DNA from 3 places in the Kocuria sp. UCD-OTCP genome. Region 3 is predicted to be linked to each of the others. Evidence: riboswitches for the same ligand, from Rfam matches in the RefSeq annotation. Region 3 holds a riboswitch; each other region holds the start of a gene.
The links. A riboswitch is a leader RNA that binds a small molecule or an ion and turns the genes downstream of it on or off. The one in region 3 is predicted to bind thiamine pyrophosphate.

Region 1 (6,626 bases), on a different contig from region 3:
ACCAGCCTCGCCGAGCAGCTCGCCGCGGTGCTGCGCCCGGTGCGGGACGTGACGCTCTTCCACCTCGAGGACCTCTACCCGGGCTGGGACGGGCTCGGCCCCGGCCGCCGCACCTACGTGGACGAGGTCCTCACGCCCCTCGACCAGGGCCGGGACGCCGAGTGGAGCGCCTGGGACTGGGTCACCGGCTCCCCGGGGACCCCGCGGCTGACCCGTGTGGCGGAGGTCGTGATCCTGGAGGGCGTCGGCGCGTGCAGCGCCGAGGCCCGGGAGCTGCTGGACGTCTCCGTGTGGGTCGAGCTGCCCACCGCCCTGCGCTACGACCGCGCGCTGAGCCGTGACGGCTCCTACTACGCCGAGCACTGGGACCGCTGGGCCGCCCAGGAGGACGCCTACCTGGCGGAGGACCACGTCTGGGAACAGGTGGACATCCTGCACCCCGGCCCGGTCTGCTGAGCCCCGCGGCCGCACCGACAGGAGGATCCGTGACCAGCACCGTCGTCGTCCTCGACGCCGCCCACCCGGAGGGCGTCCTCGCCGATCCGTCCGTTCCGCTCGTGCGGATCGACGACCAGGGGCTCACCCGGGGGGACGGCGTCTTCGAGACCATGCGCGCCGTCGACGGGCTCGTGCAGAAGTTCGAGGCCCACCACCAGCGGCTGTCGGCCTCCGCGCGGCTGGCGCAGCTGCCCGTGCCGTCGGCGCGGGACGTGCGCGGGGCGGTGGAGCTGGCGCTCGCTCACGCCGCCCCCGGCGGGGACGGCGGTCTGGGGGCCGAGCACGCCGTCAAGGTGGTGATCAGCCGCGGCACCCCGGCGGACGGCCCGTGGTCCTGGATCGTGGTGAGCCCCGTGCCGGAGACGACGTTCCGGCAGCGCCGGGACGGCGTGACCGCGGTGCTGCTGCCGCGCGGCCACGACCCCGCCCAGGACGCCGGGTACCCGTGGCTGCTCCCGGGGGCCAAGACGCTCTCCTACGCGATCAACATGGCCGCCCTGCGCCACGCCCGCTCCCTCGGCGCGGACGAGGCGGTCTTCACCACGGAGGGGCGCAGGGTCCTGGAGGGCGCGACGTCCTCCGTGGTCTGCGCCCGGGTGCGCGTCGGCCGCCGCACCCTGCTGACGCCGGAGCCCTCGCACGGGATCCTGCCGGGCACCACGCAGGCCAAGATCTTCGCCGCCGCCCGCCGGGACGGCTGGGAGCTCGGCTACGGGCCCCTGTACCCGGCGGACCTCATGGAGGCCGACGCCGTGTGGCTGGTCTCCAGCGTCCGGCTCGCGGTGCCGGTGCGCCGGCTCGACCACCAGCCGCTGCCGGTGGACCCGGACCTGACGAAGCTCGTCACGAGCTGGGTCCAGCAGGCCTGATCCTTCGCTCAGGCCCAGATGAACCGGTGCGTCCCGAGCAGGACGGACACCGCCGGGCCCGCCGCGGCGGCCGCAGCGCAGCCCGTGAGGACCGCCGCGTCCCGCCAGGAGTACCCCGGGACGCGGGCCCACGTGCGCGGACCCGCACCGAAGCCGCGGGCCTCCATGGTGACCGACAGCCGGGTGGCCCGTCGCAGGGACTGCACCAGCAGCGTGAAGGCCTGGCCGCCGAACTCCCGCAGCGCGCCCACCGGACCGTGCCCGGACCCCGCCCCGCGCGCCCGCCGCGCCATCGCCAGGGTGGCCCACTCGGAGACCATCACCCCCACCAGCCGCAGCGCGGCCAGGGACGCGAGCACGAAGCGGGCCGGCAGGCGCAGCGTCTGGGCGAGGCCGTCGGCGAGGTCCGTGGGATCCGTGGTGAGTACCAGCATCAGCCCGGGCAGCGCCAGCGCCAGCCCGCGCAGGGCGATCGCCGCCCCTGCGGCCACCGAGCCGGACGAGATCCCGGTGACCCCCAGGTCGAGCAGCACCGGCCCGGAGTCCTCGGCGAGCAGGGCCGTGCCCCACCCGCTCACGAGTGCCGCCACGACCACCGGCCACGCCCGGCGCAGCAGCGCGAGCGGGCGCTGACCGGCCAGCGCCAGCAGCAGCACCTCGCCCAGCAGCACGGTCCCCGACGTCACGGGGTCCGCGCTGAGCAGCAGCACCACGGTCAGCAGCAGCGCCCCGGCCAGCTTGACCACCGCGTTCGTGCGCCCCAGCAGCGAGGTCCGGGCCGACGGCGCGATCGCGGCGGCGCTCACCGGACGGGCTCCCGCCGGACGGGGACGACCCGCACCGCGCCGGCCCCCGGCGCCGCCGGAGCGGCCGGGGCACTCCCTGCCGCGGCCCCGGACCGCACGGCAGGAGCAGCCGCGGTCTTCCCCGCCGCGGACGCGGACCGCACGACAGGAACGGCCGGCGCCCCTCCCGCCGCCGGTGCCGTGCGAGCGGCGCGGCCCCGCTCGCTCGGGGTGCCCAGCGCCAGCACCTCGGCGCCGAGCGCCCGCACGAAGTCCTCGTCGTGGGTCACGGCGAGGACCGACGTGCCGGCGTCGACGAGCTCCACGAGCAGGTCCACGAGCTCCGCCCACGTCAGGGCGTCCTGACCGAACGTCGGCTCGTCGAGCACCAGCACGTCCGGGTCCGTGGCGAGCACCGTGGCCACGGACAGCCGCCGCTTCTCGCCCCCGGAGAGGGTGAACGGGTTGGCGTCGGCCAGGTGCGAGAGCCGCAGCCGGCGGAGCAGTTCGTCCGTGCGGCGCTCCCGCTCGGCCACCGGCGTGCCGGCCAGCCGGGGGCCGAGCTCGAGCTCGGCCCGCACGGTGGCCCGCAGGAACTGGTGCTCGGGCTCCTGGAAGACCGTCCCCACGCGGGCCACGAGCTCCCGGCCGCTCCACTCGAGCGGGTCGGGGCCCGCGCCGCGGTCGAGGACCGGGTGGGCCCGCACGGTGCCGCGCACGGGGGCGAGCAGACCCGCCAGCGTCAGCGCGAGCGTGGACTTGCCGGCGCCGTTGGGCCCGGTCAGCGCGAGCGCGCGGCCGCGGCGCAGGGTCAGCTCCACGCCGGCCACCGCCGTGGGGAGGTCCCGGCCCGCGGCGGCGTCGTCCACCGGGCGGCCGCGACGCCGCGCCCGCCGCCGGGCGCGCAGCTGCCGCGCCGACGGCTGGCTGCGCGAGACGCCCAGACCGGTGGCGCTCAGCAGCGGTGCGCCGTCCGCCCCGGAGCCGGCGGCCCGGGTTCCGGCGGGACCCCCGGCGGGATGTGCACCGGAGGAGCCTGCACGGGGATCCGCGGCGGGGCGAGCGGGCGCACGCGTGGCCGGCACCCGGCCGGGCACCCACACCCCCGCGCCGCTGAGCTCGTCGGCCGCGGCGCCGAGCACCCGGCCCGGCGCGCCGTCGTGGGTGATGCTCCCGTCCCGGCCGAGCACGACGACGCGGTCCACGACCTCGGCCCACACGGCGACACGGTGCTCCACGACCACGAGCGTGGCGCCGCTGCGGTCGAGGCAGGACACCACGGCGTCGCGGACCTGCCGCACGCCGGCGGGGTCCAGGTTGGCGGTCGGCTCGTCGAGCAGCAGCACCCCCGGGCTCATGGCCACGGCGCCCGCGAGCGCCAGGCGCTGCTTCTGCCCGCCGGACAGGGCCGCGGTGGAGTGGTCGAGGGGGAGGTCCAGCCCCACGTCGTCGAGCCCCGCGCGCACCCGCGGCCAGATCTGCTCCCGGGGCACCGCGAGGTTCTCGAGGCCGAAGGCGGTGTCGTCCCCGATCCGGGACAGCACCACCTGGGACTCGGGGTCCTGCTGCACGAGCCCGGCCCGGCCGCGCGCCTGCTCCGGCGGCATGCCGTCGAGCAGCAGCTCGCCGGAGGCGGACTGCCCGTCGTCGTCGTGGAGGACTCCCGCCAGGGCGTGCAGGAGGGTGGACTTGCCCGCCCCGCTGGGTCCCAGCAGGAGCACGCGCTCCCCCGGCTCGACCACGAGGTCCAGGCCGCGCAGCGCCGCCGCGTCCCGCCCGGGGTGGTGCCAGCCGAAGCCGCGGGCCTCGACCCGGGCCCCGCGGCCGGCGGGCACCACGGGGTCCGGGGTCGTGGGAGCCGTCATCGCCGCACGGCCCGCCCCGACGCGAGGCCCTGCAGCACGCCGGTGGCCGCGAGGGCCCGCACCACGGCCTGCATCAGCAGGCCCGCGAGCACCGCCCCGGAGACGGCCGTCAGGACCACGTAGACCACCTGGTGGCTCAGCGCCCACTCGTAGTTGTAGACGATGTTCTCGTGGACGCCGAGGAAGATCCCGCTCACGGCGCCCGCCACGGCCGCCACGAGGGCGTCGAACCGGCGGTACCGGAAGGCGGCGAAGGCCAGTTCCGCACCGATGCCCTGGACGAGACCGGAGAGCACGACCAGCAGACCGAAGTGGGTGCCCAGGAAGCTCTCGATCACGGCGGCGAGCAGCTCGCAGAACAGCGCGGCGCCGGGCTTGCGGATGATCAGCCCGCCGAGCACGCCGGCCACGAGCCAGCCGCCGGCGATCAGCCCTACGGCGGGCGGGTAGGCGACCGCGGCCGTGCCGACCACGGGGTAGAGCAGGTTCGACCACGCCCAGAAGACGACCGCGCACACGGCGGCGAGGACGGCGGCCACGACGATGTCGACGACGCGCCAGGACGACGCGCGGGACGTGCCGGGGCGGCGGGCGGGGCGGTGGGTGGTGGTGTTCACGGTGGATTCCTCCTGGGCTCAGCGAGCCGTCGGTGCCAGGAGGGGACGGGGTTCCGCGGGCCGCGCCGGTGGCGCGTTCCCGGGGAAGCACCCCTGAGATGCTCGACTCCCTTCGCCGGTGCTAACCGGAGCAGGTTCGAGGGTCTGCGGCGATCCGCACTCTCAGCGCCGCGCCGGTCTCACCGGCGGGGCGCTCCCCTGTCGTTCAGTGGCACCGAGTCTACCTCTCCCCCGCCCGCCCCGTGCACTGCCGGCGCACGGCCGGTGAACGACGCAGGGGCCCGTCCGGCCGGACACCGGTGCGGTGTCCGGCCGGACGGGCCCCTGAGCGAGGTGCTCGCCGGGCCTCAGACCTCGGCCTGGCTCGAGGCCTTGGGGTTCGTCCGCGGCCTGTTCTCCATCTTCGCGATCTGGCGGGAGATGCCGACCTTGATGACGGTGCCCACGAGACCGGTGACGAGCGACCAGATGATGATGCCCGTCCAGGCCTCGTCCGGGTCCGGGTTCTTGGCGGGGGGCGGGTCGCCGGTGATGCGCGTCCACGCCGCGCCGAGCACCTTGTGCGAGAGCGCCACGCCGCCGAGCGAGAGGCCGGTGCCCACGAGTTCGAGGACCTTGGTGTTCATGGAGTGCTGCTCCTTGTCGTCCGAGGGGGACGCGGGTGCGCCCTGTCGATCCTGCCCAGCCTAACGCGTCCCCGGCGATCCGTCAGTCTGCTGTCCGTCCGCCCGCCGGCCGTCCGGGCTCGGCACCGGCGGTCCCGCGGCGACGCCCTCCGCGGAGCCCTCCGCCCCGCCCTCCGCGGCGCGGTTGAGGACCTTCTGCAGGTCGTCCTGGGTCAGCGTGGTCCGGTTCAGGTGCTTGGTGCGGTACGTCGAGCGTCCCACCATGTGCGCCGAGACGGGCACGGTGAGCAGCTGGAAGATCCAGCCGAGGGCGATGAGCGGGATCATGACGGGTTCGCGGTTCTCGAGGGCGACTGCCGTGAGCATGAGGAGCAGCCCGAAGACCTGGGGCTTGGTGCCGGCGTGCATGCGCGTCAGGAGGTCCGGGAAGCGGACCAGGCCGATCCCTGCGGCGAGGGACATGAGCGCGCCGACCACGAGGCACACGGCCGCGGCGGCGTCCAGGACAGTGTCCAGCACGGCGCTCACCGCCCGTGCTCGGCGGTCTGGGTGGCGAAGCGCGCCACCGTCACGGAGCCGATGAACCCGACCAGCGAGACGATCACCATGAGGATCAGGTTGTTGAGGTGGCCGTGGTAGGCCATGTCCACGGCGAGGGCGGCCGCGACGATGGCCAGCAGCACGTCCGTGGCCACCACGCGGTCCAGCAGGGAGGGGCCCTTGGCGAGGCGGTAGAGGGTGCCCGCGGCGGCCGCGCTGAGCAGCACGGCCGCGACGGCCACGGCGATCTGCATCACGGGTGGTCCTCCTCGTGGGTGTCGGTGGGGGTGGATCCCGGGGCGTCCGCCGGGGACCCGGTGGGCACCTCGTCCCGGCGGCGGCCCACGATCTGCAGGCTCGCGGTGATCGGCGAGCTGAGCGCGGCGCTGTCCGGCCGGTCCGTGCCGGAGGCCCGTCCGCCGCCCCGCTCGGCCCGCAGGGCGGCGAGCTCCTCCGGGGTGCCCATGATCCGGATCCAGGCCGCCTCCACCCGGAGGGCGGACCGGCGGAAGTCCTCGGCCTCCTGAGCGCTGCGGACGTTGAGCGCGTGGAAGTACAGCGTGCCGGAGGCCCGGTCCACCTCCACCACGAGCGAGCCCGGGATCAGGGTCATGGTGTGGCCGGTGGCCGTCAGGAGCAGGTCGGAGCGCGTGCGCAGCTGGACGCCGACCACGGCGTTGCGCGCGCGCGGGCCCACGAGGATCGCAATGAGCATCACCTCGAAGCTCGCCTTGGCGACCTGCCACACGAACGTCACGGCGAAGAGGGCGAACTGGAACGGGTTGAACCGGCCGGACAGATGGACGGGCGGCAGGTAGAGCACCCA
Region 2 (6,626 bases), on a different contig from region 3:
CGGCGTCCGGCAGGTCGATGTTGACCTGGCCCAGCCCCAGCGAGGCCGCCCGCGGGCCGGCCCCGGCGCTCTGCCAGGTGTTGAGCGCGATGTGGTGGTGGTAGCCGCCGGCGGCGATGAACAGGGCGGAGCCGATGTCGCTCATCACTTCGAAGCCCAGCACGTCCACGTAGAACTGCCGGCCCAGCGGGATGTCACCCACCTGCAGGTGCACGTGGCCCAGGGTGGCCGGCGGCGCCGGGGGCCGCCCGCCCTGCTCGGCCAGGTGCTCCTGGAGGAACCCGTTCGGGTCCAGCGGGTTGGAGGCCAGGGTCAGCAGGCCGGTGGGCTCTCGCCGCCACGTGTCGCGGGGGCGGTCCGTGTAGAGCTCCACCCCGTTGCCCTCGGGGTCGTCGAAGTAGAAGGCCTGACTGTAGAGGTGGTCGGCGCTGCCGGTGAAGGAGCGGGGCGCCACGGTCGCCACGGACGCGAGCGCCGCGGCCAGGGCCGGCTCGTCGTCGAAGACCACCGCGGTGTGGAACAGGCCGGCCTGCCCGCGGCGGGCCGGCGGGAGCTCCTTGACCTGGCGCAGCCGCACGACCGTCCGGCCGTCCCGGCCCAGGACCGCGGTGTCCCCGGCGTGGGCGAGCACGTCGAGGGTGACGGCGTCCGAGTAGTAGGCGACCATCGTGTCCAGGTCGGAGACCAGCAGCTCCACCGCGCCCATCCGGGTGTCCGCGGACAGCAGGTCCTCGGCGGGGCGCTTCGTCAGGCTCTGGGGAGCGGGGTTCTGGGGAAAGATCGGCATCGCGGGGTTCTCCGTCGGCAGGGGCGGCGCATTGGTTGATATGTCCCCAAGAATAGCCTCAGAAGCTTTCCGGTGCAAGTAAATGATGGTGCGGTGGGCTCAGAGGATGAAGATCAGGGCGGCGATCACCGCCAGGATGCCCAGGAAGACGAATCCCCACGCCTTGAGGTTGTCGGAGTCGTCCTCCTCGGGCTCTGCCGGGCGCGGCGGCCACCCGCCGGGGCCGGGCCCGAACACCGGCCCGGAGGCGCCCTGGGCACCGGCGCCCGGTGCTCCGGGCTGCTGGTCCCCGGGACCGTACCCGGGGGTGCCGTATCCCGGACCGCCCGGGCCGGGTGCCCCGGGTCCGGGGTGCTGGCCCGGGAACTGCCCGGGCGGCGGCGGGGCCGGGCTCGCGGGGCTCACCCCCCACTGGGGGTTCTCGGGCGAGCCCGCCGGAGGGGCGCCGGGCGGGGGTGTTCCCGGGCGGACGTCACCGTCCGCGGCCGGGCCGGCCGTGGAGGAGGATCCCGCGGTCGGACCCGGCGCCGGGGGAGCCGCCGGCGGCAGGGTCTCGCCCGAGAGCACGGGCCCGTCCTCGCGGTGGCCCCGCTCCGCCTCGTTGAGCAGGGTCACGAACTGCTCGAGCGGCTCGGACCCGTCGTGCTCCCGCGCCAGGAAGCGCTCGGCGCGGCGGCGCACCACCTTGTAGACGCGCCCGTCGTCGGGGACGCCCAGGTCCCGGGCGGCCCGGGCCACGGCCAGCGGGGGCTGCTCCGGCAGGGGGTTGGTGCCCCACTCCAGGAGCCCGGTCAGCAGCGGGCGCTCGAGCACGGCGGCCAGGGCGGCCCGGGCGCCCGGCACCCGGGTCAGCTCCAGCAGCCCGCTCGGCGGCGCGGACGGGCACCCCGGCACGTCGCTGGGCAGCCGGGCGGCGCGCTCCAGCCAGAAGGTGTCGCCGAAGAGGGTGGCGAGCAGCACGGCGGCGGCGAGCCGGTCGTCGCTCGGGGCGGCGTCCTCCGGGAGGCCCTGCTCCCAGTGCGTGCCGAGGGCGCGGCGGGCGGGCTCACCGGCCAGCCGGACGCGCAGCTGCGCGTCCTCCGGGCCGCGGGCGGTCTCCGCGGGGCGCTCCACCGCGTGCCGCACCTGGGGGTCGAGCTCGGGGTCCATGGGCCACCTCTCCGTCGTCGTCCTGCGTCCATGCTCTCAGAACGTGCTGGACGGCGGCGGGGAGCCGACGGTGAGGCGGGCGGGGGACCGCCCCGGGCTCAGGCGGGGAGCAGGCCGCGCAGCTGCCCGGCGGCGGTGCGGGGATCGGGGGCCTCGGTGACGGCGCGGACGACGACGACGCCGCGCGCCCCGGCCTCCAGCACCTGCGGGAGCCGCGGCTCGTCGATGCCGCCGATGGCGAACCACGGCACGGGCAGGACCTCCGGGTCCGCGTCCAGCCGGGCCTCCGTCAGCTCGGCGACCGCGCGGACGAACTCCAGCCCGGTGGCCGGGCGCCCCGGCTTGGTGGGCGTGGCCCAGACGGGGCCGGTGCAGAAGTAGTCGACGTCCGGGTCCGCGAGCGCCGCCGTGGCCTGTCCGAGGTCGTGGGTGGAGCGCCCGATCAGCACGTCGGGGCCCAGGAGCCGCCGGGCCTGGGCGGGGCTGAGGTCGTGCTGGCCCACGTGGAAGACGTCGGCGCCCACGAGCGCGGCGATGTCGGCGCGGTCGTTGACCGCGAACAGGGTGTCGTACTCGGCGGCCACCCGGCCCAGCAGCTCCAGCGCGGCGATCTCCTCGTCCGCGTCGATGCTCTTGTCCCGCAACTGGACGACGTCAGCGCCGCCGGCACAGACGGCGTGCAGGAAGTCCTCGAGGTCGCCCCGGTCCCGGCGGGCGTCCGTGCACACGTACAGCCGGGCGGCGAGGAGTCTGGCCGTCCGGGTCTCTCGCAGGGAGGACTCGGCGGGGGCGGAGGCATCACGGGTAGGCTGGGTCACACGCTGATGATAGGTCAGCGGTTCTGCGGGAGCCCCACCGGGGGCTGAGAGGGCGTCCAGCGCCGACCGCCACACCTGATGCGGGTCATGCCGCCGGAGGAAAGGACGTTCCCTGTGACTGCCGCGCACCCCGCCCCCACGACCGCGCCCCACCCGCTGGTCGACCGGCCCGAGCACGTCCGCGCCGACGTCGCCGTCGTCGGCGCCGGGGTGATCGGCCTGGCCACCGCCTGGGAGCTGCGCCGCCGCGGCCGCTCGGTGGTCGTGGTGGACCCCGAGCCGGGCTCCGGCGCCAGCCGCGCCGCGGCCGGGATGCTCGCCCCGGTGAGCGAGGTCCAGTACCAGCAGGAGCCCCTGTACCCCCTCATGACCGCCTCGGCCGCCGAGTACCCGGCGTTCGTGGCCGCCCTCGAGCAGGCCGCCGGCGGGACGGTGGGCCACCGGGCCACCGAGACCCTCGTGTGCGGCGTGGACGCCGCCGACCGGCAGGCCCTGACGGACCTCCGCGCGCTGCAGGGCCGCCACGGCATGACGGTGGAGGCGCTGACCCTGCGCGCCGCCCGCACCCTCGAGCCGGCCCTGAGCCCGCGGCTGTCCGCCGCGTTCCGGATCCCCGACGACCACCAGGTGGACCCGCGCCGCCTCGTGGCCGGGCTGCTCGCGGCCCTCGTCGCCCCGGAGCTCCCGGACCTCCCGGAGCCCGCCGGGCTCCCGGCCGCGCGCGACGGCGGACCGGCCCGGCTCGTCCACGACCTCGCCACGGGGCTGCGCCGCAACGCCGAGGGCGCGGCGACCGGCGTCCGCCTGGCCGGCGGCGGGATGGTCTCCGCGACCTGGACGGTCCTCGCCCCCGGCGCCGGGCTCGGCGAGCTCGAAGGGCTGCCGGAGGACTGGCACCCGCCGCTGCGGCCGGTGCACGGGGACATCCTGCGCGCCCGGGTCCCCGCCGGGGCGCCGGAGCTGCTCGAGCGCACGGTCCGCGGCCTGGTGCACGGGGTGCCCGTCTACCTGGTGCCCCGCGCCGACGGGACCGTGGTGATCGGGGCGACCTCCCGCGAGGACGACCTGACCGGTCCCAGCGCCGGCGGCGTGTTCCGGCTGCTGCGCGACGCCCAGGCGCTCGTGCCCGGCGTCGCCGACCTCGAGTTGGTCGAGGTGCTGGCCCGCGCCCGGCCCGGCACCCCGGACGACATCCCGTACTTCGGCCGGGTCCGCGACCCGGACGGCTCGCCGGTGCCGGGGCTCGTGGTCTCCACCGGCTACTTCCGCCACGGCGTCCTGCTCGCCCCGCTGGCCGCCCGGCTCGCCGCGCAGCTGGTGGCCGGCGGGACCGGAGCCGATCCGGCCGCCGACGCCGAGCACCTCGCCGCCACCGACCCGCACCGCTTCGACCGCCCCGTCGAGGCCCGTCGAGGGGATCCCGCGCCGGCCGCCGCCGGGCCCGGGCCCCGGAGCAGGAGCACCCGATGACCGCCATCACCCTCAACGGCCGCCCGCACCGCGTGGCGGCGGAGGCGACCGTCGTCGACCTCGTCGCCGAGACCGTCGGCCGCCCCCTGGGCCCCGACGGCGCCCCGCTGGACGGCGGGCGCCTCGGCGTGGCCGTGGCCGTGGACGCCGCGGTCGTACCCCGCAGCCGCTGGCGGCGGACCCCCGTGGCGGAGGGCCAGTCCATCGAGATCATCACCGCCGTCCAGGGAGGCTGACGTGACCGCCCCGCACCCCGACCCCCTCGTGCTCGACGGCATCGAGCTGAGCTCCCGGCTGATCATGGGCACCGGCGGCCTGAGCTCGCTGCACACCCTGGAGCAGGCGCTGCTGGCCTCCGGCACCGAGCTGACCACCGTGGCCCTGCGCCGCTACGCCCCCGGCCAGGGCGACTCCCTCTTCGCGCTGCTCGAGCGCAACGACATCCGGATCCTGCCCAACACCGCCGGGTGCTACACCGCCCGGGACGCGCTGCTGACCGCCGAGCTCGGCCGGGAGGCCCTCGAGACCGACTGGGTCAAGCTCGAGGTCATCGCGGACGAGGACACGCTGCTGCCCGACGTGGTGGAGCTCCTCGACGCCACCGAGCAGCTCGTGGCCCGCGGCTTCAAGGTCTTCGCCTACACCTCCGACGACCCGGCCCTCGCCCGCCGGCTCGAGGACCTGGGCGCGGCCGCGGTGATGCCCCTGGGCGCCCCCATCGGCACCGGGCTGGGCATCCTCAATCCGCACAACATCGAGCTCATCGCCTCCCGGGCGTCCGTCCCCGTGGTGCTCGACGCCGGGATCGGCACCGCCTCCGAGGCCGCCCTGGCCATGGAGCTGGGCTGCGACGCCGTGCTGCTGGCCAGCGCCGTCACCCGCGCCCAGGACCCGGTGGCGATGGCCACCGCGATGCGCCACGCCGTGCTCGCCGGCCGGCTCGCCGCCGGTGCCGGGCGCATCCCGGCCCGCCGCCACGCCCAGGCGTCCTCGTCGATGGCCGGGCGGATCGACACGGACGCCGCCGGTGCCGGGCGGGCCGACGGGTCGTCCGCCGGCTCCTCAGTCGGCCCGGCGGACGTGCCGCGCGGGGACTGGGCGCCCGTGGGGGAGCGGCCGTGAGCCCGCTGCCCCCGCTCGTGGAGCCCGGCCCCGAACTGACCCGCGAGGAGCTCGAGCGCTACGCCCGGCACCTGACCCTGCCCGGGATCGGGACCCGCGGCCAGCGGCGGCTGCGGAACGCCCGCGTGCTCGTCGTCGGCGCCGGGGGGCTCGGGTCCCCGGCCCTGCAGTACCTCGCCGCGGCGGGGGTCGGGACCCTCGGGATCGTCGACGACGACGTGGTGGCGGTCTCCAACCTGCAGCGCCAGGTGGTGCACACGACCGCCGACGTCGGCCGCCCCAAGTCCGTCTCCGCCGCCGAGGCCGTCACCGCGCTCAACCCGCTGGTGGAGGTCCGCACCCACCCCGTCCGGCTGGACGCGGACAACGCCGTGGACATCCTCGGCGGGTACGACCTGGTCCTGGACGGCGCCGACAACTTCGCGACCCGCTACGTGGTCAGCGACGCCGCCGCCCTGACCGGCACGCCTTGCGTGTGGGGCTCCATCCTGCGCTTCGAGGGGCAGGTCAGCGTCTTCTGGGCCGGGCACGGGCCCACCTACCGGGACCTCTACCCCGAGGCCCCGCCGGACGGCGAGGTGCCCAGCTGCGCCGAGGGCGGGGTCTTCGGCATGCTCCCCGCCACCGTCGGCGCGGTCATGGTCACCGAGGCCGTCAAGCTCGTCACCGGCACCGGGGAGCCCCTGCTCGGGCGGGTGCTGCTGCACGACGCGCTGGCGATGACCTGGCGCGAGATGCGGCTCACCCCGGATCCCGACGCCGCCCCGGTCACCGCGGTGGCCCGGCCCGCCGCGGTCTGCGCGCTGCCCGGCGCGGACCCCTCCGAGACCGTCGGGGCGGCCGAGCTGGCCCGGCTGCTCGAGCGCCGGGAGCGCGGGGAGGCGTCCTTCGCCCTGGTGGACGTGCGCGAGGACTGGGAGCGGGAGCTCGTGGCCATCGACGGCGCCGTGCCCGTCCCGCTGCAGGAGATCCTGGACCGCGGCGCGGACGCCCTGCCGCCGGAGGCCCGCGGCGCTGACCTCGTGCTGCACTGCAAGGCCGGGGCCCGCTCCGCGACCGCGCTCGCCGCGCTGCGGTCCTTCTACGCCGGGCGGGAGGAGCGGGTCCGACACCTCGAGGGCGGGGTGCTCGCCTGGGTGGCGCAGGTGGACCCGGGCCAGCCGGTCTACTGATCCGGTCTCCTGCGGCACACCGCTACACCACCGCGGAGGACGTGACCTTCTGTGACGCCGTCGTGACATTCCATGACGTGCGCCCGTCATCCGGTTGGTCCCGGACCG
Region 3 (6,626 bases):
GGGACCGATGAGCACGGCGTCGCCGGGCCGGGCGCCCTGCTTGAACAGCTCCGTCTCGACACCGAGCTTCGCGAGCCGGTCGGCGAGGTAGCCGACGGCCTCCTCGTTGTTGAAGTCGGTCTGCAGGATCCACCGGTCGGGCTTGTCGCCGCGCACGTGCCACAGCGGCTCGAGGTTGCGCTCCTCCCGGGTGATGGTGAACTCCGGCCCGCGCACCCCCTTGGGGCGCAGCACGACCCGCGGGGCCTCCGCCGGGGCGGGGCGGGCCGCACGGGCCTCCTGCACGACCTCGCCCATGGCGAAGGTCAGCGCCCGCAGCCCCTCGTGGGAGGCGGTGGAGATCTCGAACACGCGGTAGCCGCGGGACTCGAGCTCGGGCCGCACGAACTCGGCGAGCTCCCGGGCCTCGAGGACGTCGATCTTGTTCAGCACCACGAGCCGGGGCCGGTCGTTGAGCGGCACCGCCTGGCCGCCGTCGAGGTCGCCGTCGACGGCGTAGCCGGCGAGCTCCGCCTCGATCGTCTCGAGGTCGGAGACCGGGTCCCGCCCGGGCTCGAGGGTCGCGCAGTCGAGGACGTGCACGAGCGCGGCGCAGCGCTCGACGTGGCGGAGGAACTCCAGCCCCAGGCCCTTGCCCTCGGAGGCGCCGGGGATCAGGCCCGGGACGTCCGCCACGGTGTAGCGCACGTCCCCGGCCTCCACCACGCCGAGGTTCGGGACGAGCGTGGTGAACGGGTAGTCGGCGATCTTGGGGCGGGCGGCGCTGATCGCGGCGATCAGGCTGGACTTGCCGGCGGAGGGGTAGCCGACCAGGGCGATGTCGGCGATGGACTTCAGCTCCAGGACCACGTCCCGGGCCGAGCCCGGCGTGCCGAGGAGCGCGAAGCCGGGGGCCTTGCGCTTGACCGAGGCCAGCGCGGCGTTGCCCAGCCCGCCCTGCCCGCCGGGGGCGGCCACGAACTCGGAGCCCTGGCCCACGAGGTCGGCCAGGACGTTGCCGTCCTGGTCCTTGACCACGGTGCCGTCGGGGACGGACAGGACGAGGTCCTCGCCCTTGTGCCCGTGGCGGAGGTCGCCCTTGCCGGGTCCGCCGTTGGGGGCGGACTGGTGCGGGGCGTGGTGGTAGTTCAGCAGCGTGGTGGTCTGGCCGTCCACGCGCAGCACCACGCTGCCGCCGTCCCCCCCGTTGCCGCCGTCCGGACCGCCGAGCGGCTTGAACTTCTCGCGGCGGATGGACACGCAGCCGTGCCCGCCGGAGCCGCCGGAGACGTGCAGGACGACGCGGTCGACGAAACTGGCCACGGGGAACTCCTCTGGTTCAAGAACGGACGGGCCACGTTAAGACTGTAGAGGGCGGGCGCTGGACGCACCCACCCTCTACAGACCAAACATGGGTGGTGCGGGTCGTGACCCGCACCGGGGCCGGCAGCGCCGGCCCTGTGGACTACTCTGCGGCAGCCTGGATGTTGACGACCTTGCGGCCCCGGCGGGTGCCGAACTCGACCTGACCGGCGGCCAGGGCGAACAGGGTGTCGTCGCCACCGCGGCCGACGTTGAGGCCGGGGTGGAAGTGCGTGCCGCGCTGCCGGACGAGGATCTCGCCGGCGTTGACGGTCTGGCCGCCGAAGCGCTTCACGCCGAGGTACTGCGCGTTGGAGTCGCGACCGTTGCGAGTGGAGCTCGCGCCCTTCTTGTGTGCCATGAGGTGTGCCTACCTTCGGGTCTTTACTGGCTGGTGGAGTCTGGACGGGGACCGGGCCGGTCAGGCGTCGATGCCGGTCACCTTCACGGTGGTCAGCTCGGCACGGAAGCCCTGGCGCTTCTTGTAGCCGGTCTTGTTCTTGAACTTCTGGATGGAGATCTTGGGACCGCGGAGGTTCTCGACGATCTCGGCCGTGACCTTGACGCTCGCCAGGGTCTGGGCATCCGAGGTGATCTTGTCCCCGTCGACCAGCAGCAGGGCAGGGAGCTCGATGGTGCTGCCTGCTCCGCCGGCGACGCGGTCAAGGGTAACGAGGTCTCCGACGGAAACCTTTTCCTGGCGGCCGCCAGCGCGGACAATCGCGTACACCACTTGGGAACTCACTTCTCTCGACGTCATGTGTAAACAGTGTGGGTCGAGCGCATACCTGTCAGGACCAACGACGTTGAGACGAGCTGACGGTGACCGGCCCGTGGGACTAGGCCGAGGTCAGCGCAGGTTCGCCGCAATTCAGGAACTGCACCCGCATGTGCCGCCAGGTGGGGTGTCGAGTTTTTACACGCGCGCACCGGCAGGGCACCGAAGATCAAGACTACTCGATCCGGTCAGCGCCCGCCAACCGGCGCTCCGCCACCGGCGCGGCGAAGAAGTCCCGCTCGAGCGCGCAGGCCTCCAGGAACACCTCCCGCATCCTCGCCCGGACGTCCGCCGGGGCCGCCCGGGCGGCGTCCTCGAGCAGCCGGCGGGCCGTGCGGGTGGCCTCCTGGAACCCCTCGTCCGCGTACGTGGCCAGCCAGTCCGCGTAGGGGTGCCCGTCGGTCCCGTCGGCCGCGGCGAGCTCGTTCAGGTGGCGGCCCACGTCCGCGTAGACCCAGTAGCACGGCAGCACGGCGGCCAGGCCCACCGGGTAGGGCTCGGCGGCGGTGGCCGCGAGCAGGAACGTGGTGTAGCGCCGCGTCACCTCGCCGAGGCCGCCCCGGGCACCGCCGGCCCGGGCTCCGCCGTCCCCGGCGTGCCGCAGCCGGGCCCGGTGCAGCTGCGCCTCGGTCTCGGTGCAGGACACGGCGCCGGCGGCGAAGAACAGCCGCTGCTCCTCGTCGGGCGCCCTGGCGGCCAGCAGGGCCAGCGCCCGGCTGTAGCCGTCGAGGTACTGCAGGTCCTGGTCGAGGTAGGCGAGGAAGCGGTCCGGCTCGAGCCGGCCGTCGCCGAGGAGGCGGACGAACTCGAGCTCCTCGATCTCCCGCCGCACGGCCGCGGAGGCCTCCCACAGCTCGTCGGTGAACCGCTCCGGCGCCGTGCCCCAGCTCTCGAGGGCGTCCTGGACGTGGTGGAAGTGGTGGACGGGCCCGCTGCCGTGGCCGACCTCGAGGTCCCCGGCGGCCTCGAGGGCGCCGCGCAGCCAGTCCCGGGCGATCCGCAGGCTCCGGGGCCAGTCCCCGTGCCGGGCCTGGAGGGTGGCCAGGGCCGAGGAGAGGGAGCACCCGGTGCCGTGGGAGTTCTCGGTGGGCACGCGGGCGCCGTCGAACGCCACGAGGGGCTCGGGGGCGTCCGGGCCCACGAGCGCGTCGGGCGTCCGGTCCCCCGTGAGGTGCCCGCCCTTGACGAGCACCAGGGTGCCGTGGGCGCGGGCCACGCGGTGGCCCTGCGCGAGGGCCTCGTCCCACGACGACGCCGTGTCCTCCCCGGCGAGCACGGCGAGCTCCTGCAGGTTCGGGGTGATCAGGTCGGCGAGGCCGAGCATCGAGCGCAGGGCGTCCTCGGCCTCGCGCTCCAGCAGGCGGCCCCCGGAGGTCGCGACCATGACGGGGTCCAGGACCACGACCGGCGGCCGGTGGGTCCCGAGCCACCGGGTGACGGCCTCGATGACCGGCACGGACCCGAGCATCCCGATCTTGACGGCGTCGATCTCGACGTCCTCGGCGACCGCGTCCAGCTGTGCCGAGAGGAACTCGACCGGCGGGACGTGGATGTCGCGCACGCCCACGGTGTTCTGCACGACGACGGCGGTGACGGCGCTCATCCCGTAGCCGCCCATCGCGGCGATCGACTTGAGGTCCGCGTGCTGGCCGGCCCCGCCCGTGGGGTCGGTGCCGGCGATGGCCAGGACGCGGGGCACGCGGGCGGTCACGGGGCCACCTCCCCGGCGGGCACGGCGGTGAAGGCCCGCAGGTAGCGGGCGGCCGCGGCGGCGGGGTCCGGGTCGGCGCAGATCCCGGAGACCACGGCCAGCCCCGCGGCGCCGGCGGCGCGCAGGCCGGGGGCGTCCTCGACCCGCACCCCGCCGATGGCCAGGCAGGGCAGGGCCGTGCGGGCCGCGGCGCGGGCGAAGCCCTCGACGCCCAGCGGCTCGGGGTGGTCGGGCTTGGTGCGGGTCGCCCGCACCGCCCCGACGCCCAGGTAGTCGACCGTCCCGGCCGGCAGCGCGGCGGCGGCATCGAGCTCCTCCGCCGTGGCGGCGCTGAGGCCGAGCACGGCCTGCGGGCCGCAGATCTCCCGGGCGAGCGCCACGGGCAGGTCCGACTGGCCCACGTGCACGCCGGCCACGGGGGCGCCGGCCGCGCGGGCGGCGAGGTACACGTCGGCGCGGTCGTCCACGAGCACGGGCACCTCCCGGCCCACGCGCTCGGCCACGGCCGTCAGCAGGGCGACGAGCTCGCGGACCGGGGCGTCCTTCTCCCGCACCTGGACCATGGTGGCTCCCCCGCGCACGGCGGCGGCCACGACGTCCGGGACCGTCCGGGGGGCGCTCAGGGCGGTGTCCGTCACCAGGTGCAGGGCCAGGGCCGCGGGGTCGAGGCGCGGGCTCACCGGGCGACCTCCTCGCGCACGAGCTCCGCCCGGGCGGCGATCCCCTCCGGGGTGACGGCGTGCAGCCGGTCCAGCAGCGCCACGGCGAAGGAGCCGGGCCCGGCGGAGTCGGCGGCCGCGTCCTCGGCCGCCAGGGTGTACACCGTGGTGGCGGCCACCGCCGCGGCGGCCGGGTCCGTGCGCACGGCGGTGAACGCCGCCATGAGGGCGCCCAGGGCGCACCCGCCGCCGGTGATGCGGGTCAGCAGGGGCGTGCCGTGCGGCACCCGGACCACCGTGCCGTCCGGGGAGCGCACGAGGTCCACGGGCCCGGACACGGCCACCGCCGAGCCGGCCCGCTCGGCGAGCGCGGCGGCGGCGTCCCGGGCCGCGTCGACGCCGTGGGTCGCGTCCGTGCCGCGGCCGCCGGCGCCGCCGGCGAGGGCGATGACCTCGGAGGCGTTGCCGCGCACGATCGCCGGCTCGAACCCGAGCAGGTCGCGGGCCAGCGCCGTGCGCACGGGCAGGGCGCCCACCGCCACCGGGTCCAGGACCCAGGCCCGGCCCGCGCGGCGCCGGGCCCCGACGGCCTCGTAGGCGGCGCCGCGCTGCTCGGCGGTGGGCGTGCCGGTGTTGACGAGGAGGCCGTCGGCGAGCTCCGCGAAGACCCCGCCCTCGCCCTGGATGTCGGTCATCGCCGGGGACGCGCCCACGGCGAGCAGCACGTTGGCGGTGAAGTTGGTGACCACGGCGTTGGTGATGCACTGCACCAGCGGCGCCGCGGCGCGCAGGTCCGCCAGGGCCGCGGCGGCGTCCTCGGCGAGCGCGGGGTCCGGCGGCACCGGCCTCCCGGGTCCTGGTGTGCGGTCGGACGGGGGTACGGCATCGCGCATCTGCGACATCCCTTCGCTAGTACTGGCTAGATCAGGTTCGACGGGTGTGTTCTCAGCCGCTCGTGCGGCACCCCGTGTCTGGTGTCCTGCCAGTCTAGTCGTCGTGCGGGAGTCGGCACGGACCCCGCACGGGATCAGAACATGCCGTTGGCGTGGGCCATCCGCTCGGGCACCGGCTGCGCGACGCCCCAGTGCTCCACGATCCGGCCGTCGTCGAGGCGCCAGAGGTCGTAGCAGGCGACCGTTCCGGTGGATCCTCCGTCGCGGCTCCCTCCGGGAACGGCCTCCGCGACGGTCAGCACGAAGTTCCCCTCGCCGACCACGCGGCGCAGCCGCTGGTACGCGGGCTGCGGGCCGTCCGGCGTGCCGCCGGTGTGCTCGGTGCAGCCCCGGAGGCTCATGTGGTCCTGGACGGCGTGGCGGTCGCCCCCGACGAGGGCGGCCTCGACCCACTCGGCGGCGATGCGCTTGTTGTCCTGCGTCCGCTCGTGGTCCGTGACCGCGACGGGACCGTCGAGCTGGGGGCGGGCGCCGTCGGGGCCCGTGCGCAGGGGCTCGAGGACGTCCCAGTGCTCGGCGATCCGTCCGTCCTCCACCCGGAAGACGTCGAAGCCGACCAGCGGCTCCGGACCGAGCCCTTCGTACACCGAGTGGACGGCCACCGTCCCGTGGTCGTCGAGCATCCGGACCATGTCCACGCGGAAGTCCTCGGGCATGCTCTGCACGAACTGCCTGAGACCCTCGCGCCCGTCCGGCGCGAGCGGCGAGTGCTGGACGAAGTCCTCCGTGTAGTGACGGTCCACGGCCGACGGATCCCGGTGGACGAACAGTTCCGTGCCGGTGGTGCGGATGGTGTCTGCACTGGTCATGGCGATGCTCCCTGGAACGGGCGGCCGCTCTCCCGGCGGACGGGACGGCGGCCCCGGGTGTGCTGTGGTGCGCACCACGGTACGCCGCCGCGCGGAGGGCGGGCAGGCCGGGGCGGTCCGTGACGGTCCGCGACGACGGAGGACCCCGACCGTGCCGGTCGGGGTCCTCCGTGGTGCTGCTCGGCGGGGCGGGTCAGCCCCGGTCGGCGGGCCGGCCGCTGGTGAGGTCCTCGGCCTTGACGCCGACGCCGACGACGGTCGGCGCCCGGCGGGAGGGGTCCTCCGGGGCGCGCTGGGCGACGGTCCTCGCCTCGTGCCGGGCGCCCTCCGCGGCGGCCGCCCGGCCGGCGGTCACCTCGGCCTCGCCGGGCCGCG

Region 1: another riboswitch for thiamine pyrophosphate. It lies ahead of H488_RS23725 (ECF transporter S component); the one in region 3 lies ahead of thiM (hydroxyethylthiazole kinase).
Region 2: another riboswitch for thiamine pyrophosphate. It lies ahead of H488_RS20330 (FAD-dependent oxidoreductase); the one in region 3 lies ahead of thiM (hydroxyethylthiazole kinase).

What each region holds. Positions count from the first base shown of each region.
Region 1 is NZ_AOSQ01000011.1:78,913-85,538, forward strand. It holds gene H488_RS23705 (uridine kinase family protein) at 1-456, shown strand, start outside; gene H488_RS23710 (aminotransferase class IV) at 486-1,367, shown strand; gene H488_RS23715 (energy-coupling factor transporter transmembrane component T family protein) at 1,376-2,173, opposite strand; gene H488_RS23720 (ABC transporter ATP-binding protein) at 2,170-4,017, opposite strand; gene H488_RS23725 (ECF transporter S component) at 4,014-4,634, opposite strand; TPP riboswitch at 4,725-4,844, opposite strand; gene H488_RS23730 (DUF4235 domain-containing protein) at 4,982-5,260, opposite strand; gene mnhG (monovalent cation/H(+) antiporter subunit G) at 5,321-5,779, opposite strand; gene H488_RS23740 (monovalent cation/H+ antiporter complex subunit F) at 5,785-6,054, opposite strand; gene H488_RS38500 (Na+/H+ antiporter subunit E) at 6,054-6,626, opposite strand, start outside.
Region 2 is NZ_AOSQ01000001.1:207,125-213,750, forward strand. It holds gene H488_RS20315 (VOC family protein) at 1-787, opposite strand, end outside; gene H488_RS20320 (hypothetical protein) at 887-1,936, opposite strand; gene thiE (thiamine phosphate synthase) at 2,035-2,754, opposite strand; TPP riboswitch at 2,770-2,873, shown strand; gene H488_RS20330 (FAD-dependent oxidoreductase) at 2,869-4,224, shown strand; gene thiS (sulfur carrier protein ThiS) at 4,221-4,460, shown strand; gene H488_RS20340 (thiazole synthase) at 4,462-5,346, shown strand; gene moeB (molybdopterin-synthase adenylyltransferase MoeB) at 5,343-6,518, shown strand.
Region 3 is NZ_KB714682.1:32,798-39,423, reverse strand. It holds gene obgE (GTPase ObgE) at 1-1,302, opposite strand, end outside; gene rpmA (50S ribosomal protein L27) at 1,445-1,702, opposite strand; gene rplU (50S ribosomal protein L21) at 1,763-2,074, opposite strand; gene H488_RS33425 (bifunctional hydroxymethylpyrimidine kinase/phosphomethylpyrimidine kinase) at 2,295-3,830, opposite strand; gene thiE (thiamine phosphate synthase) at 3,827-4,510, opposite strand; gene thiM (hydroxyethylthiazole kinase) at 4,507-5,331, opposite strand; TPP riboswitch at 5,374-5,467, opposite strand; gene H488_RS33410 (nuclear transport factor 2 family protein) at 5,517-6,251, opposite strand; gene H488_RS37525 (hypothetical protein) at 6,445-6,606, opposite strand; gene H488_RS38120 (Rne/Rng family ribonuclease) at 6,603-6,626, opposite strand, start outside.